DNA from 2 places in the Kitasatospora fiedleri genome. Region 2 is predicted to be linked to the other one. Evidence: riboswitches for the same ligand, from Rfam matches in the RefSeq annotation. Region 2 holds a riboswitch; the other holds the start of a gene.
The links. A riboswitch is a leader RNA that binds a small molecule or an ion and turns the genes downstream of it on or off. The one in region 2 is predicted to bind S-adenosylmethionine.

Region 1 (11,590 bases), 2.2 Mb from region 2:
CAAGGGCCACGACATGGAGCCGTTCGGCAACGGGTTCGGCGACTGGAACATCGGCTTCGACGAGTACGTGAAGCACAGCGCGCTGGGCAAGCCGGTCAGCACGGCGGCGTCCGGGGACGCGGCGAACGCGATGCCCGCCCCCAGCGTCAACCCCGGTCCGAGCGCGAGCCCGACGGGCCGGTGAGGCGCGGCGAGGTCCGCCCGGGGAGCGAGGCTCCCGCCGGGCGGACCTCGCCGCTGTCCGCCGCGGGTCAGCGGTAGGCCGCGTCCAGGGCGGTGGCGACCGCGGCCAGTGCCTCGTCGCGGGTGAGGCCGAGGCGGGCGGCGCGGGCCGCGTACTCGGCGGCGGCGGTGGCGGCCAGGCGGTGCGAGGTGTCCCCGGTGGGGGCGATGGTGGTGCCGGCCCGGCCGCGGGTCTCGACCACCCCGTCGGCCTCCAGCTCGCGGTAGGCGCGGGCCACCGTGTTCGCGGCCAGGCCGAGCTGTTCGGCCAGCGCGCGGACGGTGGGGAGCTTCAGGCCGACCGGGAGCTCGCCGGTGCGGGCCCGGGCCGCGATCTGCGAGCGGACCTGCTCGTAGGGCGGGGTGGGGGACTGGTGATCGATCGCCACGTGCACCCGGTCAACATAACAGGGCGTCAGGTCGGGCTCCGGCCCGAGATGCCAGAACCCCCCTCCGGCCGGAGCCGGAGGGGGGTTCTGACGTGGCGGGACAGCTACCCGGGATCAGTGGTGGCCGTGGCCGCTGGTGATCTCGTGGTACTCCTCGGTGGTGGGCTTGGCGATCTGGTTGCCCTCGCCGTAGAAGCCCTCGGAGAGCTTCACCCGGGTCTTGGTGATCACGCCGGCCTTGCGGGCCACGCCGTTCTCGTCCGTCTCGGCGGGCAGCTCCAGCGGCTGGGGCTGCTCGTGGGCGGTGAGGGTGTGCAGGTCCTTCGGCGCCAGCGGGGTGTGCACCTCGACGAACTCGCCGTGCGGCAGGCGCTTGATGACGCCGGACTCGCGGCCGTGCAGCACCTTCTCCTTGTCGCGGCGCTGGAGGCCGAGGCACCAGCGCTTGGTGACGAAGAAGGTGAGGACCGGGACCACGAAGAAGCCGATGCGCACCGTGTAGGTGATCGTGTTGATCGACAGGTGCAGGTGGGTGGCGAACAGGTCGTTGCCACCGCCGACCAGCAGGATCAGGTACAGCGAGATCCAGGCCGCGCCGAACGCGGTGCGGACCGGGGCGTTGCGCGGGCGGTCCAGGATGTGGTGCTCGCGCTTGTCGCCGGTGACCCAGGACTCGATGAACGGCCAGATCGCGATCGCGACCAGGACCATCGGGAAGACCGCCAGCGGGACCATCACGCCGAGGTTCAGCGTGTGGCCGCCCCAGACCGAGATCTCCCAGCCCGGCATGATGCGGATCAGGCCCTCGGAGAAGCCCATGTACCAGTCGGGCTGGGCGTCGGTCGACACCTGGTCCGGACGGTACGGGCCGTAGGCCCAGATCGGGTTGATCGTGGCGATCGCGGACATCGCCGCGATGATGCCGAACACCAGGAAGAAGAAGCCGCCGGCCTTCGCCATGTAGATCGGCATCAGCGGCATGCCGACGACGTTCTTCTCGGTCTTGCCCGGGCCCGCCCACTGGGTGTGCTTGTGGTAGAAGACCAGGATCAGGTGCGCGACCAGCAGGCCCAGCATGATGCCCGGGATGAGCAGCACGTGGATGGTGAAGAAGCGCGGGACGATGTCGGTGCCCGGGAACTCGCCGCCGAACAGGAACATCTGGATGTAGGTGCCGACGATCGGCACCGCCAGGATCGCGCCCTCCATGAAGCGGATGCCGGTGCCGGACAGCAGGTCGTCGGGCAGCGAGTAGCCGAAGAAGCCGTCGAACATGCCCAGGACCAGCAGCAGGAAGCCGAAGACCCAGTTGATCTCGCGCGGCTTGCGGAAGGCGCCGGTGAAGAAGACGCGCATCATGTGCACGAGCATCGCGGCCACGAAGACCAGGGCGGCCCAGTGGTGGATCTGCCGGATCAGCAGACCGCCGCGGATCTCGAAGCTGATGTTCATCGTGGAGGCGTACGCCTCCGACATCCGGATGCCGTTCAGCGGCAGGTACGAGCCGTGGTAGACGGTCTCGGCCATGCTCGGCTTGAAGAACAGCGTCAGGTACACACCCGTGAGGATGATGATGATGAAGCTGTAGAGGCAGATCTCACCGAGCATGAAGGACCAGTGGTCCGGGAAGATCTTGCGCAGGTTGGCCTTGGCCAGGGAGTAGATCCCGACCCGGCCGTCCACCCAGTCGGCAGCGGCCTCGGCCTTGTTGGCGGGCTTGGCGCGGGTGCTGGCCGGCTTGGAGGCGCCGGTGTTGGTGCCGCTTGCGGAACTCATCGCGGACGCTCCCAGTAGCTCGGGCCGACGGGCTCGTCGAAGTCGCCGGTGGCGACCAGGTAGCCCTGCTCATCGGTGGTGATCTTCAGCTGCGGCAGCGGGTGGCCGGCCGGGCCGAAGATGACGCGAGCGCCGTCCGCCAGGTCGAAGGTCGACTGGTGGCAGGGGCAGAGCGCGTGGTGGGTCTGCTGCTCGTACAGCGAGATCGGGCAGCCGACGTGGGTGCAGATCTTCGAGTAGGCGAGGATGCCCTCGAAGCCCTTCTCGCGGGACTTGTCGTCCTTGATGTCCTCCGGGGCGATCCGGATGAGCATCAGGGCGTCCTTGGCGATCCGCTGCTGGAAGTCCTCGGCCGACTCCTCGAGGCCCTCGGGCTTCGCGAAGGTGAGCGAGCCCTGGACGATGTCCTCGGGCTTCATCGGCTCGTCGGTGTTCATGTTGACGAGCTTGATCGGCTGGGCCGGGGTCGCCTCCACCCAGTTGGTGTGGAGCAGCTTCTTCTCCGGCAGCGGGCCGAGGTCGCGCAGCAGCACCACGCCGGACAGCGGCACCAGGGCCATCGAGCCGATCAGGGTGTTGCGGATCATCTTGCGGCGGCCGAAGCCGGACTCCGCGGCACCCGTCCTGAACTGCTCGATGACGTCGTTGCGGACGTCGTCGTCGGCCTCGATCGGGTGGCGCTCGGCCGGCATCTCGTGGTCCGACATCAGGGTGCGGGCCCAGTGGACCGCGCCCGCGCCGATGCAGAACAGCGCCACGCCGAGGGTCATGCCCAGGGCGAAGTTGAGCGCGCTGACGTGGCCCAGCGGGAAGATGTAGACCAGCTTGTCGGCGTCGATCGACGCGTAGGACGCGATGAAGCCGACGGTCGCCAGCATCGAGACCACGAACAGCAGCGACACCTGGCGCTCGGCCCGCTTGGCGGCCCGCTCGTCGATGTCGGTCCGACGCGGTTCGTGGGCCGGCAGGCCCGGGTCGGCGAACGGGTCGCCGTGGGTGGCGACGGCCGTGCCGTGGGAGGCGTCGTGCGCCTCGGGCAGGTTCTCTGACATGTCGTGGCTCATGACTTCTTGGCCTTGGTGGTGTGGGCGGCGACCCAGATCGCGATCGCGATCAGCGCGCCGAGACCGAAGATCCAGCCGAACAGGCCCTCGGTCACCGGACCGAGGCTGCCCAGCGCGAGACCACCGGGGTTGGGCTCGTCGTTCGTGTGGCGGACGAAGGCCACGATCTGGCGCTTCTGCTCCTCCGGCATGGTGGTGTCGGGGAAGGACGGCATGTTCTGCGGGCCGGTCTGCATGGCCTCGTAGATGTGCTTCGCGTCCACGCCCTCCAGCGACGGCGCGTACTTGCCGTTGGTCAGCGCGCCGCCCTTGCCGGCGAAGTTGTGGCACTGGGCGCAGTTGGTGCGGAACAGCTCGCCGCCCTTGGCGACCTGCTCGGCGTTGGTCACCGGGTCGTCGGAGGGCTGGTACTGCTTGCTGTCCGGAGCGACCGGGCCCGGGCCCAGCGAGGCCACGTAGGCGGCCAGCTGGTCGATCTCGGCCTGGGAGTAGATGGTCTTCTTGCGCGGGACCTGGGCGCCCGGCTGCTGGGCCGGCATGCGGCCGGTGCCGACCTGGAAGTCGACCGCCGCGGAACCGACGCCGACCAGCGACGGGCCGTCAGAAGTGCCCTGGCCGTTCAGGCCGTGGCAGGAGGAGCAGCCGACGGCGAAGAGCTTCTTGCCCTCGTCGATGGCGAGCGACTGCGCCGAGCTGTCGGCCTGCGCCTTCTCGGCGGGCGCGAAAGCGGCGTACAGCCCCCCGGTGGCCGCCAGGGCGAGAAGTAGAACGACGACCGCCGCCAGTGGGTGGCGCCGTCGTGCGGAGAGCTTTTTCACGGAATAACCCCGGTGTCAGGATCTGGTCGGCAGCAGCCTGCCCCCGACTCCCAGGCGTCGAAGGTGACGCCGGGTCAGGGGCGGGGCGGCTGTTACTTGATCAGGTAGATGGTCGCGAACAGGCCGATCCACACGACGTCGACGAAGTGCCAGTAGTACGACACCACGATCGCCGCGGTTGCCTGCTCGTGGGTGAACCGCCGCGCCGCGTAGGTCCGTCCGAGGACCAGCAGGAAGGCGATCAGACCACCCGTCACGTGGAGTCCGTGGAAGCCGGTGGTCAGGTAGAACACCGTGCCGTACGGGTCCGAGGACAGCGACAGGCCGTCCTTCTTGACCAGCTCGGTGTACTCGAAGATCTGGCCGCCGATGAAGATGGCGCCCATCACGAAGGTGATCGTGAACCACGAGCGCAGCTTCTTCACGTCACCGCGCTCGGCGGCGAACACGCCGAGCTGGCAGGTGAGCGAGGAGAGCACCAGGATCGTGGTGTTGACCGAGGAGAACGGCACGTTGAGGGCATGGGCCTTCTCGTGCCAGAACTCGGCACCCTTGACCGAGCGGAGGGTGAAGTACATCGCGAACAGGGCCGCGAAGAACATCAGCTCCGAGCTCAGCCAGACAATGGTTCCGACGCTGACCAGGTTCGGCCTGTTGACCGCTCCGTGCGCGTGTCCGGTTTCTGTTGCTGTTGCTGTCGCCACGACGGACATTATGTCGGTCCCTTATTCCGTCTTCACGCCGGGGGGTCTCCCTCGGAGTGTCCGGTGCGTGAGGTATGCCCGCCTCGCGCACCGCCCGTTTTCTGACGGTTGTTCGAGCGGGTGAGCGCGCTGGGCCGCCGGAGTGACTCCCGGGCGCGGCGGCTTGAGCGAGATCGCGTCGGGGTCTCCGCAGGACGGGCGCGCGGGAGTAGCATCCGTCCAAGGACGTGGCCCGGGTCACACTGGGCCGTTCGGTCGGGGCCGCCCGGCGTGAGCACACATATAAGAGGACGAGCACCAGGAAGCAGGGGCCATGGCGCAGCACTCCGACGAGACGCTCACCGTTCTCGTCTACAGCGACGACCGCAACACCCGTGAGCAGGTGACCCTCGCCCTCGGCCGGCGGCCCGCCGCGGACGTCCCCGCCCTCGACTACCTGGAGTGCGCCACCGCGCCCGCGGTGCTGCGGGCCCTGGAGAAGGGCGGCGTCGACCTCTGCGTCCTGGACGGCGAGGCCGCCCCGGTCGGCGGTCTCGGCCTGACCCGGCAGCTGAAGGACGAGATCTACGGCTGCCCGCCGGTCCTGGTGGTGATCGGCCGGCCGCAGGACTCCTGGCTCGCCGCCTGGAGCCGGGCCGACGCCGCGATCTCCCACCCGGTCGACCCGGTCGGCCTCGCCGACGCCGCGACCGCGCTGCTGCGGGCCCGGCTCGCCCGGCGGGCGCCCGCCGGGCGCTGACCGGCGCCGCCGCGTCTCAGCTGGAGAGAAGGGGGCGGCAACCCGGGGCGGCCGTCCCCGCTCGCTCGATAGGCTGACGTCGTTTCTTCGGGATTCCTCCGGGACGATGACGAGAGCTGGAGTCAGCCATGGTGAACGCGCACTCTGCGAACGGCGGTAGCGAGCCCGCGCAGGTGGTCCGCACCTGGCCCGACCTGCTCAGCTCGCTGCTCCAGGGCAACGACCTCTCGCAGGCCGACACCGCCTGGGCGATGGACCGGATCATGAGCGGCGAGGCCAGCCCCGTCCAGGTGGGCGGCTTCCTGATCGCGATGCGCGGCAAGGGCGAGACGGTCGAGGAGATCGCCGGCCTGGTCGAGGCGATGTACGCGCACGCGGTGCCGCTGGACATCCCCGGCCCGGCGGTCGACATCGTCGGCACCGGCGGCGACCGGGCCAGGACGGTCAACATCTCCACCATGTCCGCGGTGGTCGCGGCCGCCGCCGGGGCGAAGGTGGTCAAGCACGGCAACCGGGCCTCCTCCTCGGCCTCCGGCTCCTCCGACGTGCTCGGCCGCCTCGGCATCAACCTGGAACTGCCCGCCGACCGGGTCGCGGCGGTGGCCGAGGAGGTCGGCCTGACCTTCTGCTTCGCCGCCAGGTTCCACCCCTCGATGCGGCACACCGCCCAGGCGCGGGCCGAACTGGCCGTCCCGACGGTCTTCAACATCCTCGGCCCGCTCACCAACCCGGCCAAGGTCACCTCGCACGCCGTCGGCTGCTTCGACACCCGGCTGGCCGGCCTGATCGCCGGCGTGCTGGCCCGGCGCGGCGCGCAGGGGCTGGTCTTCCGGGGGGACGACGGGCTCGACGAGTTGACCGTCACCACCACCTCGCACGTCTGGGTGATCCGCGGCGGCGAGGTGACGGAGACCGGGTTCGACCCGCGCGAGGTGGGGATCGAGCTGGTCGGCATCGAGGCCCTGCGCGGCGCCGACGCCGAGCACAACGCGGACGTCGCCCGGCGGGTCCTGAACGGCGAGCGCGGACCGGTGCGGGACGCCGTCCTGCTCAACAGCGCGGCCGCGCTGGTCGCGCTGGAGCTGGGGGAGGCGCCGCTCACCGCGCAGATCGCGGCGGCGATGGAGCGGACCGCGGCGGCGATCGACTCGGGGGCGGCGGGGGCGCTGCTGAAGCGCTGGGCGGAGGCGACGCAGGCGTAGCGGACGCCCGTCCGGGGGCCGGGGCCGTCGTTCCCCCGGCCCCTCGGCCGCCCCGCGCCTTCTCGCCATGTGGACGGGTGTTGAGACGGGACGCGTCTCGTGTACTGTTTTCGCCAGGTCATGAGTGACAGCGCGAAGCCCCAGCTGGCTGTCCGGCAACCCTCCGTCCGTGGCGGGGTGCCCTGGGTGAGGACCAGGCCGTGCGGCGACCAGTCCGCGCGGCAAGCGCGGACTTCCGGTGCAGCTCCTCCGGGGTCCTGACCCTGTGGAGGAGTGCACCCATGTCTGTGACCACCGAGATCTGCGAGCCGCTGGCGGTGCTGGGCGGGGACGTCGAGGTGCCGCTGGCTTCCGGCGAGAAGGTCGGCTACGCGGCGCTGGACTACGCGGCGAGCGCCCCGGCGCTGAAGCGGGTGTGGGACGACGTCGCGGCGTACGCGCCGTACTACGGGTCGGTGCACCGGGGGGCCGGGTACCTGTCGCAGCTGTCGACCGACCTGTTCGAGCAGAGCCGGCGGACCGTCGCCGAGTTCCTGGGCCTGCGGGACGGGGACCAGGTGGTGTTCACCCGGGCGACCACCGACTCGCTGAACCTGCTGGCGGGAGCGGTCCCGGCCGGGACCGAGGTGTTCGCGTTCGAGACCGAGCACCATGCCTCGCTGCTGCCGTGGCGGCGCGAGGGCCTGACGGTGCGCTACCTGCGGGCGCCGCGGTCGCACGCGGAGGCGGTGGCGGCACTGGAGGAGGCGCTGCTGGGGGCGGCCGAGGGGCCGAAGCTGTTCTGCGTGACCGGGGCGTCGAACGTGACCGGCGAGCTGTGGCCGGTCAGGGAGCTGACCGCCGTCGCGCACCGCTACGGCGCCCGGGTGGTGCTGGACGCGGCCCAGCTGGCGCCCCACCACCGGGTCTCGGTGCGGGAGTTGGACGTCGACTGGGTGGCGTTCTCCGGGCACAAGCTGTACGCGCCGTTCGGCGCCGGAGTGCTGGCGGGCCGCTCGGACTGGCTGGACGCCGCGGAGCCGTACCTGGCCGGCGGCGGGGCGAGCCGGACGGTGGCCCGCGAGCTGGACGGCTCGGTGGCGGTGGAGTGGCACACCGGCCCGGCGCGGCACGAGGCCGGTTCGCCGAACGTGATCGGCGCGTACGCGATCGCCTCGGCCTGCCGGGCGCTGGACGAGGCCGGCTTCGAGGCGCTGGAGGCCCGCGAGCGGGCGCTGGTGGCCAAGCTGACCGAGGGCCTGGCGGCGATCCCCGAGGTGCGGGTGCTCAGCCTGTTCGGCGAGGGCGCGGACCGGGTCGGCGTGGTGTCGTTCGTGGTGCGCGGCTGGAACAGCTCGCACTTCTCGGCCGCGCTCTCCGCCGAGTACGGCATCGGCGTCCGGGACGGGCTGTTCTGCGCGCACCCGCTGGTGCGCACCCTGCTCGGCGGCGAGGAAAGCGCCCCGAGCGAGTGCGGGGCGCCGGAGTCCTCGCTGCCGGGGGAGCGCAGCCTGAACGCGATCCGGGTCAGCTTCGGCGCCGGGACGCCCGTCGAGCACCTGGACCGGTTCCTGACCGCGGTGCGCGAGCTGGTCAGCGACGGCGCGAAGTGGACCTACCGCAACGAGGGCGGCCGCTGCGTGGTCGACACCCAGCAGCAGCGCTGAGCGCTCAGCCGTCCAGGCCGAGCGAGAACGCGGCCTCCAGGTCGTGCTGGGAGTAGGTGCGGAAGGCGATGTGGGTCTCGGTGTTGGAGACGCCCGGGACCTTGTTGAGGCGGCCGGGGATCACCTCGGCCAGGTCCTCGTGGTTGCGGACCCGGACCATCGCGACCAGGTCGTAGGTGCCGGTGACGGAGTAGACCTCGCTGACGCCCTCGATGGCGGCGATCGCCTCGGCGATCTCGGGAATCCGGTCGACGTCGGTGTTGATGAGGACGATCGCGGTGATCACTGGACGACTCCTGTTCGAGAAGGTGCGCCCAGGGTATCGCCCGCCGGACGGGCGGCCCACGCGAACAGCCAGCCCGTCACGAAGCCGATCACGTGCACCAGGTAGGCCACCCCGTCGCCGCCGGAGGTGACCGACCAGAACTGCAGCGCGAACCACAGGCCGAGCACCAGCCAGGCCGGGAAGCGCAGCGGGAGGAAGAGCAGGGCCGGCACCAGCGTGGTCACCCGGGCCCTCGGGTACAGCCGCAGGAACGCGCCCAGCACCCCGGCGATCGCGCCGGACGCGCCGACCAGCGCCCGCACCGCGTCCGGGGTGCCCGCCTCGGCCAGCGCGTAGCCGTAGGTGGCCAGGTAGCCGATCGCCAGGTAGCCGACCAGGAAGCGGACCCGGCCCAGCCGGGCCTCCACGGCCGGGCCGAAGACGAACAGGAACAGCAGGTTGCCCACCAGGTGCAGCCAGCCCGCGTGGACGAACAGCGCGGTCAGCACCGACAGTTCGGGGATCTTGCCGGGGGTGGCCGGCAGCACGCAGCCGGGCGCCGCCGGGGGGAGCGCCGACAGCTGGGCCGCCGTCAGCGGACGGCCCCCCAGCAGCTCGGCCGGGACGGCGCCCCAGCGGTGCTCGTAGCGCTGCTCGGCGCAGGCCCGGGCGTCGCCGCTGCCGTACAGCGGGTTCGGGCCGGACGGGCCGAGCAGCATGGCCAGCGCGGCCAGGGCGATCAGCAGGTAGCCGGCGACCGGGGTGCGGGCGGCCCGCTCGGCCGCCGGCGAACCGGCCCGGGCGGGGGCGGAGAGCACCATGCCGGTCAGCATTCCTCGGGGGCGCACCCGCGACACCGGGCGCTGCTCCGGTCGGGTGAGCGTCCGGGCTGTGGACCGGTGATCCGCCCGTCCGGCGGCAGGCAATAGGCTGGAGGCCCGGAACCGGGACCAGCCGAGAGGGACCACTGATGAGCATTGCCGCGCCGACCGCCGAGACCCGCTGGCGCTGCACCCTGTGCGGCAACCTGACCCGTTTCGACGTCACCCGCTCGTCCCGGGTGACCGACTTCCTGCACTTCGACCTCTCCGGCGAGTCCAAGGTCGAGGAGACCCAGGTGCTCGCGGAGACCATCGAGTCCGTGCGCTGCCGCTGGTGCAACGCCGTCGACCAGGTCGAGCTGGTGGCCCGCCCCGGCGCCGAGGAGTCCGCGGAGGGCGGGGCCCAGCAGGGCTGACGCCGTCCCCACCGCCCCGCGTTCCCGTCCGGCCCGGACGGGGGCGCGGGGCGCACTCGTCGGCGGGGTGCTGTCGGAGCGGCACGGTAGACGGGACAATTGGCAGCAGCGGCGGACACCAACCCCCGCCCGGCACCCGCCGGGAGGGCCCGCCAGGACCAGGATCGGAGCCGAGGACAGTGGCGGAGGCAGCGAACGCGCCGGCGGGCCCGGACGGGACCGCGCCCGCCCCGGCCCGGGACGACGCGGCGGAGACGGCCGGGCGCCCCCTGCCCGAGGGCGTGCGCCGGCGGGTGGTCGGCATCGCCTCGGACGCGCTCGGCGGCATCGCCCCGGCCGAGCTGCCCGCCTCGCTGCGCCCGTACGCCAAGTTCACCCCGGCCCGGCGGGCCAAGTACGCGGCGACCGCGCTGGCCGCCGCGCTGGAGTCGGACCCGGCGTTCCGGGTCCGGATAGCCGAACGGCTGCGGCTCGGCCAGCCCGACCTGGTGCAGGCCCTGGAGTCGGGCGCCGTCCCGGCCGCCGCCGACCCGATGGACGTGGCCGCCGCCGCCTACCTGGTCCGCCCGTCCGGCTGGGCCCGGCTGGTGGAGGAGGCCGGCGAGGAGGCCGAGCGGGTCGACGCCGAGGGCGCCGCCGCCGAGGCCGCCCGGCTGGCCGAGAAGCTCCAGGAGGAGCTGGCCGAGGCCCGGGCCGCGGCCCGCGGCGAGCTGGAGCGGCACCGGGCCGAGGCCGAGGGGGTGCGCCGGGAGGCGGAGTCGCTGCGCAAGAAGGTCCGCTCGCTGGAGGCGGACACCCGGCGGGCGCAGGCCGAGAACCGCCGGCTGGCCGGGGAGCTGGCCGAGGCCCGGGCCGCCGCCGCCGCCGAGCGCAGCGCCGCCGAGAGCGAGGCCCGGCGGCTGCGGCACCGGGTCGCCGAGCTGGAGGCCGCGGTGGAGAGCGGGCGGCGCACCGCCCGGGAGGGCCGCAGCGTCGAGGACATGCGGCTGCGGCTGCTGCTGGACAGCGTGCTGCAGTCGGCCCAGGGCCTCCAGCGCGAGCTGGCGCTGCCGGTGACCGCGCTGCGCCCGGCCGACCTGGTGGAGGCGGTCGAGCCCGGTTCGGCCTCGCCGCACGACGTGGCCCGGCGCGGCCTGGCCGAGGACGACCCGGCGCTGTTGGACCAGCTGCTGGCCATCCCGCAGGTCCACCTGGTGGTGGACGGCTACAACGTGACCAAGACCGGCTACCCCCAACTGCCGCTGGAGCAGCAGCGGATGCGGCTGCTGGGCGGGCTGGCGATGCTGGCCCAGCGCACCCAGGCCGAGGTGACCTGCGTGTTCGACGGCCAGGACCTGGACGTGCCGGTGATCATGGCCCCGCCGCGCGGGGTGCGGGTGCGTTTCAGCCGGACCGGGGAGACCGCGGACGAGCTGATCCGCCGGCTGGTGCGGGCCGAGCCGCAGGGCCGTCCGGTGGTGGTGGTCTCCGCCGACCGGGAGGTCGCCGACGGGGTCCGCAAGGCGGGGGCGCGGCCGGTGGCCTCGGT
Region 2 (11,590 bases):
GACGCGCTGCTGGAGCGGCTGCGCGGCCCGCTCGGCGAGCTGGCGCGGCGGCACGGGCTGGTCGTCGAGCCCGGCCGGATGGTCGTCGAACTGCGCCCGCCGGGGATCGACAAGGGGGTCGCCCTGCGCGGCTTCCTGGCCGAGCGGGACGCGGGCCCGGTCCTCTTCGCCGGCGACGACCTCGGCGACCTCGCCGCCTACGCGGAGGTCGCCGCCCGCCGCGCGGCCGGCTGGCCCGGCCTGCTGGTGTGCAGCGGTCCCGTCACCGGCGAGCCGCCGGTCGCCGAACTCGCCGAGCGCGCCGACCTGGTGGTGGCGGGGCCGGCCGGGATCGTCGACCTGCTGAACGGGCTCACCGAGCTGCTGCGGTAGCGGGCGCGCGCACCGGCGGGGGCGCGGCGGTCTTTCCCGCGCCCCCGGTTCCGCGTACGCCGTGCGTTCAGGTCGTGCGTTCAGAGTGCCTTGAGCTGGTCCAGGAACCACTGCTGGGGCGGCAGGGCGGTGGCCGCGGCGGCGAGGCGCTTGCTGCGGTCGGCGCGTTCGGCGGCGGGCATCGCGAGCGCCTCGGCGAGGGCGTCGGCGGTGGCGACCACGTCGAACGGGTTGACGGTGATCGCGTCCTCGGCGAGCTCCGCGTGGGCGCCGGCCTCGCGGGACAGCACGAGGGCGCAGCCCCGGTCGGAGACGACCGGGACCTCCTTGGCGACCAGGTTCATGCCGTCGCGGATCGGGTTGACCAGGGCGACGTCGGCGAGCCGGTAGGCGGCCAGCGAGCGCGGGAAGTCGTCGTCGACGTGCAGCAGGACCGGCTGCCAGTCGTCGGTGCCGAACTCGGCGTTGACCTCCTCGGCGACGCGCCGCACGGCGGCGGTGTAGTCGCGGTACTCGGCGAGGTCGGTGCGCGAGGGGTAGGCGAAGGCGACGTGGACGACGTTGCCGAGCCATTCGGGGCGGGTGCGCAGCAGGTGCCGGTAGGCGAGCAGGCCGCGGACGATGTTCTTGCTGAGCTCGGTGCGGTCGACCCGGACGATGGTGCGCCGGTCGCCGACGGCCGCGCGCAGGGCGGTGAGGCGCTCGTCGACGTCGGGCCGGTGGGCGCGTTCGCGCAGGAACTCGCCGTCGGCGCCGAGGCCGTGCACGCCCAGCCGGGTGGTGCGGCCGGCGTGCGTGACGGTGAGTGCCTCGCGGTCGACGCGCGCGCCGAGCAGGGCCTCGCAGCAGTCGGCGAAGGCGAGCGCCCAGCGCCGGGTGAGGAAGGCGGCCCGGTCGGCGCCGAGGATGCCTTCGAGGACGGCGGCGGCGACGTCGTCGGGCAGCAGCCGGTAGTAGTCCGGCGGGGCCCAGGGGGTGTGCGAGAAGTGGCCGATCCGCAGGTCGGGGCGGAGGTCCCGGAGCAGCGCGGGGGCCAGCGAGAGGTGGTAGTCCTGCACCAGGACGGCCGCGCCGGGGGCGGCCTCGGCGGCGAGGGCCTCGGCGAAGGCGGTGTTGTACGCCCGGTAGGCGTCCCACTCGGTGCGGAAGTCGGCGTCGAAGGCGGGCTGCACGGGCGTCTGGTAGAGCAGATGGTGGACGAACCAGAGGGTGGAGTTGGCGACGCCGTTGTAGGCGCGGGCGAAGGTCTCCGGATCGATGTCCAGCATCCGGACGGCCTGTCCGCCGACGTCGTGGCCGGCCCGGTCGAGACGCCCGTCGGGGGCCTGCCGGGCGGCGGTGCGGTCGGCGTCGGAGAGCGCGGCGCAGACCCAGACCGCGTTCGGGTCGTCGATGGCGGAGAGCCCGGAGACCAGACCGCCGCCGCCTCTGCGGAGGGTCAGCGCGCCGTCGTCCTCCGTGCGGAAGGACACCGGGCCGCGGTTGGAGGCCACCAGGATCGGGGCGGCTCCGGACTGCTGGGAGCGTTCGGACACGTGATCGGCCATACAGCCAACCTTGCCGTGCGATCACCGGACCAAACCACTCGGCGCGGCCCGCGGCAGGTGAACAGTGGGGGGCGGGGCCGGCGGACCGCGCCGCCCGGGGCCGGGCGGTCAGCGGTCGCGGTACTCGGGGACGGTGGCCATCGGGGGCCGTTCGGTGGCCGGGACGGGGTGGGTGCGGGGGTGAAGCCGGCCGGGGTGCGGGTGTACTGGGTGAGCAGCGGGCGGACCAGGTCGGGGTCGGCCTTGAGACGGTGGGCGCGGTCCAGCCGCTCCAGGGCGGTGCGGTAGATGGTGGCGGCCATCCGGCCGAGGGCCTGGCCGTCCTGGTGCCGGTGGTGCCGCACGCCCACGTCGACCTGGGCCAGCGCGTCCAGCCCGGCCAGCTCCAGGGCGTCCACCAGCAGGCCGAGCTCGACGCCGTAGCCGGTCGGGAAGGGCAACCGCTCCAGCAGGCCGCGGCGGGCCGCGTACTCGCCGCCGAGCGGCTGGACGAAGCCCGCGAGCTGCGGCCAGTGCAGGCTGAGCAGCGGGCGGGCGACCAGCTCGGTGACCCGGCCGCCGCCGGCCGGGACGACGGCGCCGTCGGCCTCGAACGGCCGGTCGTACATGGCCTTGACCAGGTGCAGGCCGGGGTCGGTGAGCAGCGGGCCGATGATGCCGGAGACGAACGCCGGGTCGAACTCGCGCAGGTCGGCGTCGACGAAGCAGACGATCGCGCCGCTGGTGGCGAGCAGCGAGCGCCACAGCACCTCGCCCTTGCCCGGCTCGGCGGGCAGCCGGGGCAGCAGCGCGTCGCGGTGCACCACCCGGGCGCCGGCCGCGGCCGCGGCGGCGGCGGTGCCGTCCCGCGAGCCGGAGTCGACCACCACCAGCTCGTCCACCAGGGGGACGCGCTCGACCAGCTCGGCCCGGATCGCGGCGACGATCTCGCCGACGGTGGACTCCTCGTCCAGCGCGGGCAGCACCACGCTCACCGTGCCGGCCGCCCCGGCGGCGCGCTTGGCGGCCAGCAGCAGGTCGAGCGGCCGGTCGGCGGCCGTCCACGAACGGCGGCGCAGCCAGTCGGCCACCTCCGGCAGTACCCCGGGCTCGGGCTGCTCCGGCACGTCTCGCTCCCTGTCTCGGTTCGTCTCGGGTGTCGGACGCGGGGGTCGGTCCGAGCGGGCCTTCGGATACAGTCTTCGTATCGCGATCGCGCCTTCGCACCCGGGGGTCGCTCGCAGCGTACGACCACAACTTCACAGAGCTCATCCAGAGGGACTGAGGGAACGGCCCGTTGAAGTCCCGGCAACCCTCCCGCGCGGCCTGCAGGCCCGGCGGGACAGGTGCCAATTCCGTCCCGGACGCGACCGCGATCCGGGGAAGATGAGGAGAAAGGGCCTCGCCACCATGGCTGTTGACACCGCCGCACCCACCACCGTCGACCTCGGTCCGGCGACCGCGCTGTCCTGTCGCGAGTGCGGTGCGCGCTCCCCGCTCGGCCCGGACTTCGCCTGTCCCGAGTGTTTCGGCCCGCTGGAGATCGCCTACGACTACACGGGCTACGACGCCGAGGAGCTGCGCAAGCGGATCGAGGCCGGCCCGGCGTCGATCTGGCGCTACGCCCCGCTGCTGCCCGTCCCGGCCGACGTGGCCGGCAAGCCGAACCTGAACCCGGGCTGGACCCCGCTGGTCAAGGCCGACAACCTGGGCCGCGAGCTGGGCTTCACCGCGCAGCTGCACGTCAAGGACGACTCGGGCAACCCGACCCACTCCTTCAAGGACCGGGTGGTGGCCTGCGCGATCGAGGCCGCCCGGGCCTTCGAGTTCACCACGCTCTCCTGCTCCTCCACCGGCAACCTGGCCGGCGCGGTGGGCGCCGCGGCCGCCCGGGCCGGCTTCAAGTCCTGCGTGTTCATCCCGCACGACCTGGAGCAGGGCAAGGTCGTGATGGCCGGGGTGTACGGCGGCGAGCTGGTCGGCATCGACGGCAACTACGACGACGTGAACCGCTTCTGCTCCGAGCTGATCGGCGACCCGGCCGGCGAGGGCTGGGGCTTCGTCAACGTCAACCTGCGCCCGTACTACGGCGAGGGCTCCAAGACCCTGGCGTTCGAGATCTGCGAGCAGCTCGGCTGGCGGCTGCCCGACCAGATCGTCATCCCGATCGCCTCCGGCTCCCAGCTCACCAAGATCGACAAGGGCCTGCAGGAGCTGATCAAGCTCGGCCTGGTCGAGGACAAGCCCTACAAGATCTTCGGCGCCCAGGCCGAGGGGTGCTCCCCGGTCTCCGCCGCCTTCAAGGCCGGCCGCGACGTGATCAAGCCGGTCAAGCCGGACACCATCGCCAAGTCGCTGGCGATCGGCAACCCGGCCGACGGCCCGTACGTGCTGGACATCGCCCGCCGCACCGGCGGCGCGGTCGAGGACGTCACCGACGCCGAGGTGGTCGAGGCGATCAAGCTGCTCGCCCGCACCGAGGGGATCTTCGCCGAGACCGCGGGCGGCGTCACCGTCGGCGTGCTGAAGAAGCTGGTCGAGAACGGCCTGCTCGACCCGTCCAAGGAGACCGTCGCGATCAACACCGGCGACGGCCTCAAGACCCTCGACGCGGTCGCCGACGCCGGCATGACCGCCGTGATCCGCCCGACGCTGGAGTCCTTCCGCGCCGCCGGCCTCGCCACCGCCTGACCCCCAGCCGCAGGACACCCCACGCCCCGAGGAGCACCGCATGAGCGCCACCGTCCGCATCCCGACCATCCTGCGCACCTACACCGGCGGCGCCGCCGAGGTGACCGCCGAGGGCGCCACCCTGGCCGCCGTCATCGCGGACCTGGAGGCGCACCACGCCGGCATCGCCGCCCGGCTGCTGGACGACGGCGGCAAGCTGCGCCGCTTCGTCAACGTGTACGTGAACGACGACGACGTGCGCTTCGCCGAGGGCCTGGAGACCGAGATCAAGGACGGCGCCTCGGTGTCGATCATTCCGGCGGTGGCCGGCGGCTGCTGACCCGGCCCGCATTCCCGCAGCCGCCGCCCGGTCCGGAATTCAATTACCCGGACCGGGCGGCGGCTCCGTGCGTAACCGGGCGGCGGCTCCGTGCGTACCGCGGTCAATGGGCCGCGCACCTGCGGTTATCCCGTCCGGCGGGCCGCCGGAATTCCGCCGGAGCCCGGGGAGTAGAGTGCCGGGCAGGGCTGTTCCCCTCCCCGGCCCGGTTCAATCCTCGATTACCGCACCGCGCCCCGCCCGGCCGGGCCGCCTTCCGTCCCGCGCCCCGAGACGTGCGCCGGGCGGCTTTCCCCGCCTTCTGTCAGGCCGCCGTCAGAATTGTTCCGGCGTTTTGCGGTGACGCGTCCGTTATGTCCCGCCGCAATTGTCGGCGGATGCGCCTTTCGCCCGGGACATCCCCCGCCGGGTGGCGGGTTTCCCCGGAAATTGGGCCTGTTGCAGAGGGCGCATATCCGGATACATTCAGCCGCGACAGAGGCTGCGCCGTACGGGGGGAGTCCCCAGGCCGGTCTTCCAGACCTCCGGGTCCGCGTCCTGCGGATCTCTGAAGGGCCCAGCACAGCACAAGGGGAGTTCGGAATGGCTCAGGGCACCGTCAAGTGGTTCAACGCCGAGAAGGGCTACGGCTTCATCGCGGTCGACGGTGGAGCGGACGTGTTCGTCCACTACAGCGCGATCCAGATGGACGGCTACCGCACCCTGGAAGAGGGCCAGCGGGTCGAGTTCGAGATCTCGCAGGGTCAGAAGGGTCCGCAGGCCGACATGGTCCGCGCCGCCGGCGCCTGACGGCCCCGGCGGACCCGCACGCACCGAAACCGCAGGCCCGCCCCCGACGCGACGCGTCCGGGGCGGGCCTGCGGCCTTTCCGGGGCCGCCCGGACCGCCCGCGGGTTTCCCGGCGGGACGGTCGGCGGGGGCCGAATGGGCTTGCACTCGCCACCCCAGAGTGCTAATCATTGGCGTTAGCACTCACAGCGTGAGAGTGACAAACGGACCGGGCCGGTGAGGCCCCGGAAGCGGTAGGGGAAGGGACCCCCGCTCTCCTGGGCCGTCCGTCGCGGGCACCCCTTGGTCCGAGCAGTCGACCGTGTCCCGGAGGACCACTTCTGATGGCCAAGATCATCGCCTTTGACGAGGAAGCCCGCCGCGGCCTTGAGCGTGGCATGAACCAGCTTGCCGACGCCGTGAAGGTCACGCTCGGCCCCAAGGGTCGCAACGTCGTCCTGGAGAAGAAGTGGGGCGCCCCCACGATCACCAACGACGGTGTCTCCATCGCCAAGGAGATCGAGCTCGAGGACCCGTACGAGAAGATCGGCGCCGAGCTGGTCAAGGAGGTCGCCAAGAAGACCGACGACGTCGCGGGTGACGGCACCACCACCGCCACCGTGCTCGCCCAGGCGCTCGTCCGCGAGGGTCTGCGCAACGTCGCCGCCGGCGCCAACCCGATGGCCCTCAAGCGCGGCATCGAGAAGGCCGTCGCCGCCGTCTCCGACCAGCTGCTGGCCCAGGCCAAGGACGTGGAGACCAAGGAGCAGATCGCCTCCACCGCCTCCATCTCGGCCGCCGACACCCAGATCGGCGAGCTCATCGCCGAGGCCATGGACAAGGTCGGCAAGGAAGGCGTCATCACCGTCGAGGAGAGCAACACCTTCGGCCTGGAGCTTGAGCTCACCGAGGGCATGCGCTTCGACAAGGGCTACATCTCCGCCTACTTCGCCACCGACCTGGAGCGCATGGAGGCGAGCTTCGAGGACCCGTACATCCTCATCGCCAACTCCAAGATCTCCTCGGTCAAGGACCTCCTCCCGCTGCTGGAGAAGGTCATGCAGAGCGGCAAGCCGCTCGTCATCATCGCCGAGGACGTTGAGGGCGAGGCCCTCTCCACCCTGGTCGTGAACAAGATCCGCGGCACCTTCAAGTCCGTCGCCGTCAAGGCCCCGGGCTTCGGCGACCGCCGCAAGGCCATGCTCGGCGACATCGCCATCCTGACCGGCGGCACCGTGATCTCCGAGGAGGTCGGCCTCAAGCTCGAGAACGCCGGCCTGGACCTGCTGGGCACCGCCCGCAAGGTCGTCATCACCAAGGACGAGACCACCATCGTCGACGGCGGCGGCGACAGCGACCAGGTCGCCGGCCGGGTCAACCAGATCCGCGCCGAGATCGAGAACTCCGACTCGGACTACGACCGCGAGAAGCTCCAGGAGCGCCTGGCGAAGCTCGCGGGCGGCGTGGCCGTCATCAAGGCCGGCGCCGCGACCGAGGTCGAGCTCAAGGAGCGCAAGCACCGCATCGAGGACGCGGTGCGCAACGCCAAGGCCGCCGTCGAGGAGGGCATCGTCGCCGGTGGTGGCGTCGCCCTGCTCCAGGCCGGTGTCGCGTTCGAGAAGCTGGAGCTGGAGGGCGACGAGGCCACCGGTGCCAACATCGTCCGCGTGGCCCTGGAGGCCCCGATCAAGCAGATCGCCACCAACGCCGGCCTCGAGGGCGGCGTCGTGGTCGAGAAGGTCCGCAACCTGCCCGCCGGCCACGGCCTGAACGCCGCGACCAACGAGTACGTCGACCTGATCGCCTCCGGCATCATCGACCCCGCCAAGGTCACCCGCTCCGCCCTGCAGAACGCCGCCTCCATCGCGGCGCTCTTCCTCACCACCGAGGCCGTCATCGCCGACAAGCCGGAGAAGGCCGCCGCGGCCGCCGGCGGCGGCATGCCGGGCGGTGACATGGACTTCTGATCCGACCGCCGGTTCCCACCGGCCCGGATCGGTCAGTCTCACGCCGCGAGGGCGGCCTCCTTCGGGAGGCCGCCCTCGCGGCGTTCTCGCCGGGGTCACCCCTTCGTGGGACGCTGGGGCCATGGACGGTTTCGGCGGCTTCGGGCCCGACTACCTTGAGGGCGAACAGCGTCATGAGGAAGAGGGGAGGCCGACGATGGCGGTCATGGCGGTCGAGTCGGACCAGCAGTGGTCCTACCTGCTGGACACCTGGCGGGAGCTGGACGCCCCCGAGGGCTGGCGCACCGAGATCGAGGGAGGCCGGATCCAGTTGGTGCCACCGCCGAACATGGATCACAACGTGATCGCCGTGCTGATCAGCCGTGCGCTGATCCGACACCTGCCTGATGAGCTGGGGGTTTTCCAGACGGCGGGAGTGCAGATCGCCCGGTTGGAGAAGCTGTACATTCCGGATCTGCTCGTGGCCGGGATGGCGGACTTGCCGAAGGAGGGGCCGATGGATGCCGCAGAGGCGCTGCTGGCCGTCGAGATCACCTCGCGCAGCACGGCTCGGCAGGACCGGACGAAGAAGCTCTGGGGCTACGCGCACGCGCCCGTCCCGCTCTACCTGCTGATCGACCGCTTCGACCAGCCGGGGCCGACGGTGACGCTCTACTCCGAGCCCTCCGACGGCGCGTACGGGCAGAGCGTGCGGGTGCCGTTCGGCAAGCCGGTCGAGTTGCCCGAGCCGTTCGGGATCGAGCTGGACACGGCGGGCTTCCCGGTGCCGTAGCCGGGTGCGGGACAATGGGCGGATGGCCAGTAGTCCCGACCTCGAAACCGCCCTGCACAACGCGCGGGCGCTGATCCTCGCCGACCTCACCGCCCGGGACGTCGCCGACGCGGCGATCGTCTCGTTGGTGGAGGACGCCGTGACGCACCGCCGCTGGTGGCTCGAACAGTGGCCGGACGGGCGGGAGTTCGTGCTCGGGCTGATCGCGCAGGACGTGCAGGACGCGCTGTTGGAGTCGTACGGGCGGTGGCCGCTGTGCACCGCGTGCGCGGTGGAGGAGGACGACCCGCACGCGCTCGGGGTCGAGCCCGAGCTGGGGCCGGACCCGCACTGGGTGTGCGGCAAGCGCGGCGTGGTGGTGGCCCCGGTCGGGGGGCTGGTGTGATCCTCGTCGACCCGCCGGAGCGGCCCGGCCGCGGCAGGTGGCGGTCGCACCTGGTCGGTGACGTCTCGTTGGTGGAACTGCACGCCGTCGCCGCCGAGTCGGGCGCCCCGGCGGCGGGCTTCGAGCATGACCTCCCCCAGCCTCCGGCCGGGGGACCCCCTTCGGCATCCCGGCGGCCTGGTACGAACGGGCGCTAGCGCCGGGCGCGGTGCCGGTGCGGAGCCGGGAGCTGGTGGCCCGGCTGACGGCGGCGGGGCTGCGGGTGCGGAGGGCGCGCGGCTAGCGTCCGGTGCCGCACCGGTGCCGCGCGGGGTCAGCGTTCGAGGTCGGCGAGTTCCGCGTGCAGGTTGCGGCGGGCCGGGGCGTCGTAGCGGGCGTGGGCCTCGGGGGTGCGGTAGAGGGCGGGCAGGGCGAGGAGCTGGCGCAGGATCGCGGCGCGGCCCGCGCGGAAGGCGTCCGGGGGGACGAAGGAGTACTCGTCACGGACGGCGGCGGCGTAGGCGGCGTACGCCTCGGGCGGGCCGCCGAGGACGGCGAGGTCGGCGTCGCAGAGGACTTCGCCGTTGCGGTCGCCGGGGGCGGGGTGGTGGTCGGCGGTGAGCCGGACCAGGCGGTCGACCTCGTGGACCAGGGGTTCGGGCAGGCCGGCCTCGCGCAGGGCGCGGCGGGCGAGGGCGGCGCTGCGTTCCTCGTTCTCGGAGCGGTCGGGGCGGTAGACGGCGTCGTGGAACCAGGCGGCGAGGCGGACGGCGTCGGGGTCGTCGGCGTGGGCGGCGAGTTCGTCGACGCGGTCGAGGACGGCTTCCAGGTGGGTGGTGGTGTGGTAGCGGCGCTGCGGCTCGGCCCAGCGGGCGAGCAGGTCGCGGGCGTAGGGCTCGGGGTCGGCGGTGGCTCCGCAGCGGGTGAGCAGGTCGTGCCAGCGCGCGGACAGCGGTGCGGTCATGGCGGCCATTGTGCTCCCTCGGTCGGGGTCGTCCCGGTCGCGGTGGGCGGATGTGACCCAGCTTATATGTAGTTCACCGACTTATGACGCAGACTTGAGTCATCGCCGTCCGGCCGCTATACATACTCGGTATGCAAGACGTTCCGCTGTTCCGAGGGGGAGCCATGACCGGATCGAACGCGCAGGCCGTGCTGCGCCTGGAGGGGGTCGGCCGGGTGCACGGCCGGGGTGCGGCCGAGGTGCACGCGCTGCACCCGATCGACCTGGAGGTGCGGGCCGGGGAGTTCCTGGCCGTGATGGGCCCGTCCGGCTCGGGCAAGTCCACCCTGCTGGCGCTGGCCGGCGGCCTGGACCGGCCGTCCAGCGGGCGGGTGCTGGTGGAGGGCGCCCCGCTGGCGGGGCTGAGCCGGGCGAAGCTGGCCGACGTGCGCCGCCGCTCGGTGGGCTACGTGTTCCAGTCGTACAACCTGATCCCGTCCCTGACGGCGGCCGAGAACATCGCGCTGCCGCGCGAGTTGGAGGGCGTCCCGGCCCGCACCGCCCGCGCCGAGGCGCTGGAGGTGCTCGCCGAACTGGGCGTCGCCGAACTGGCCGACCGCTTCCCGGAGGACATGTCCGGCGGCCAGCAGCAGCGGGTCGCGATCGGCCGGGCGCTCTCCGGCGACCGGCGGCTGGTGCTGGCCGACGAGCCGACCGGCGCGCTGGACTCGGCGACCGGCGAGGCGGTGCTGGAGGTGCTGCGGACCCGCTGCGACGCCGGGGCGGCCGTCATGATGGTCACCCACGACGCGGGCCACGCCGCCTGGGCGGACCGGGTGGTCTTCCTGCGCGACGGCCGGGTCGCCGAAGAGGCGGTGCGCCGGTGAGCGCCCTGCGCGCGGTGCTGCGGATGGCCCGCCGCGACGCCTGGCGGGCCAAGGGCCGCAGCGCCCTGGTCGCCGCGATGATCGCGCTGCCGGTGCTCGGCGCGACCGGCGTGGACGTGGTACACCGCAGCGGGCAGCTGACCGCCGCCGAGCGCTCCGACCGGCTGATGGGCCGGGCCGACGCCCTGGTCGGCGCGTACGACCCGGGCCGGACGATCGAACAGGCGGTCTTCCCCGGCGACGGGGTCCGCACCCTGCCGCAGCGCCCGGACACCGCGCCCGACGCCGAGCAGCAGCGCGCCGCGAGCACCGAACCGACCGCCCTGCTGGGCGAGTTGCTGCCGCCCGGCAGCACCCTGACCCCGGCCCGCACCGGCCCGGTCGCCGCCGTGCGGAGCCGGGACGGCCTGGCCCCCGTCGACACCTTCGAGGCCGACCTGACCGGACGGCTCTGGCAGGGCCGGATCGACCTGGTCTCCGGCCGGGCCCCCGCCGCCCCGCACGAGGCCGCCGCCACCCGGGCCTTCCTGGAGACCACCGGCCTGCGGATCGGCGACACCGTCACCGTCCGCGGCCTGGAGTCCACCCCGTTCACCCTGACCGGCACCGTCGAGCACCCCGGCGACCTGAACGCCTCCGAACTGGTCGCCCGCCCCGGCGAGTTGTACCGGCAGCTGGACGAGGCGCAGGTGGCCGCCGGGCTCGCCCCGCAGACCCCGTCCGCCGAGCAGGCCGCCGCCCGCAAGGCCGCCTGGCTGGTCACCCTGCCCGCCGGGGCCGCGCTCGGCTGGGAGCAGGTCCGCGAACTCAACCGGTACGGCTACACCCTGACCAGCCGCCAGGTCGCCGCCCACCCGCCCGCCGAGGCGCTGGCGCGGCAGGAGGCCGTCGGCGCCCGGGACGAGCGCGAACGCACCCTGATGACCGCCGCCACCACCGCCGCGATGGCGCTGCTGGAGGTCGCCCTGCTGGCCGGACCGG

Region 1: another riboswitch for S-adenosylmethionine. It lies ahead of QMQ26_RS10235 (aminotransferase class V-fold PLP-dependent enzyme); the one in region 2 lies ahead of thrC (threonine synthase).

What each region holds. Positions count from the first base shown of each region.
Region 1 is NZ_OX419519.1:2,170,564-2,182,153, reverse strand. Features, by position in the region: gene QMQ26_RS10275 (L,D-transpeptidase) at 1-184, shown strand, start outside; gene QMQ26_RS10270 (GntR family transcriptional regulator) at 252-617, opposite strand; gene qcrB (cytochrome bc1 complex cytochrome b subunit) at 726-2,387, opposite strand; gene qcrA (cytochrome bc1 complex Rieske iron-sulfur subunit) at 2,384-3,439, opposite strand; gene qcrC (cytochrome bc1 complex diheme cytochrome c subunit) at 3,448-4,269, opposite strand; gene ctaE (aa3-type cytochrome oxidase subunit III) at 4,362-4,982, opposite strand; gene QMQ26_RS10245 (DNA-binding transcriptional response regulator) at 5,287-5,712, shown strand; gene trpD (anthranilate phosphoribosyltransferase) at 5,841-6,914, shown strand; SAM riboswitch class IV at 7,031-7,148, shown strand; gene QMQ26_RS10235 (aminotransferase class V-fold PLP-dependent enzyme) at 7,196-8,560, shown strand; gene QMQ26_RS10230 (Lrp/AsnC ligand binding domain-containing protein) at 8,565-8,846, opposite strand; gene QMQ26_RS10225 (rhomboid family intramembrane serine protease) at 8,843-9,646, opposite strand; gene QMQ26_RS10220 (hypothetical protein) at 9,796-10,062, shown strand; gene QMQ26_RS10215 (NYN domain-containing protein) at 10,242-11,590, shown strand, end outside.
Region 2 is NZ_OX419519.1:4,353,318-4,364,907, forward strand. Features, by position in the region: gene otsB (trehalose-phosphatase) at 1-372, shown strand, start outside; gene QMQ26_RS20210 (alpha,alpha-trehalose-phosphate synthase (UDP-forming)) at 453-1,919, opposite strand; partial or broken gene QMQ26_RS20215 (glucosyl-3-phosphoglycerate synthase) at 2,028-2,989, opposite strand; SAM riboswitch class I at 3,164-3,291, shown strand; gene thrC (threonine synthase) at 3,309-4,589, shown strand; gene QMQ26_RS20225 (MoaD/ThiS family protein) at 4,630-4,908, shown strand; gene QMQ26_RS20230 (cold-shock protein) at 5,491-5,697, shown strand; gene groL (chaperonin GroEL) at 6,021-7,643, shown strand; gene QMQ26_RS20240 (Uma2 family endonuclease) at 7,765-8,415, shown strand; gene QMQ26_RS20245 (hypothetical protein) at 8,438-8,800, shown strand; gene QMQ26_RS20250 (DUF4031 domain-containing protein) at 8,797-8,997, shown strand; gene QMQ26_RS20255 (HD domain-containing protein) at 9,114-9,743, opposite strand; gene QMQ26_RS20260 (ABC transporter ATP-binding protein) at 9,908-10,609, shown strand; gene QMQ26_RS20265 (FtsX-like permease family protein) at 10,606-11,590, shown strand, end outside.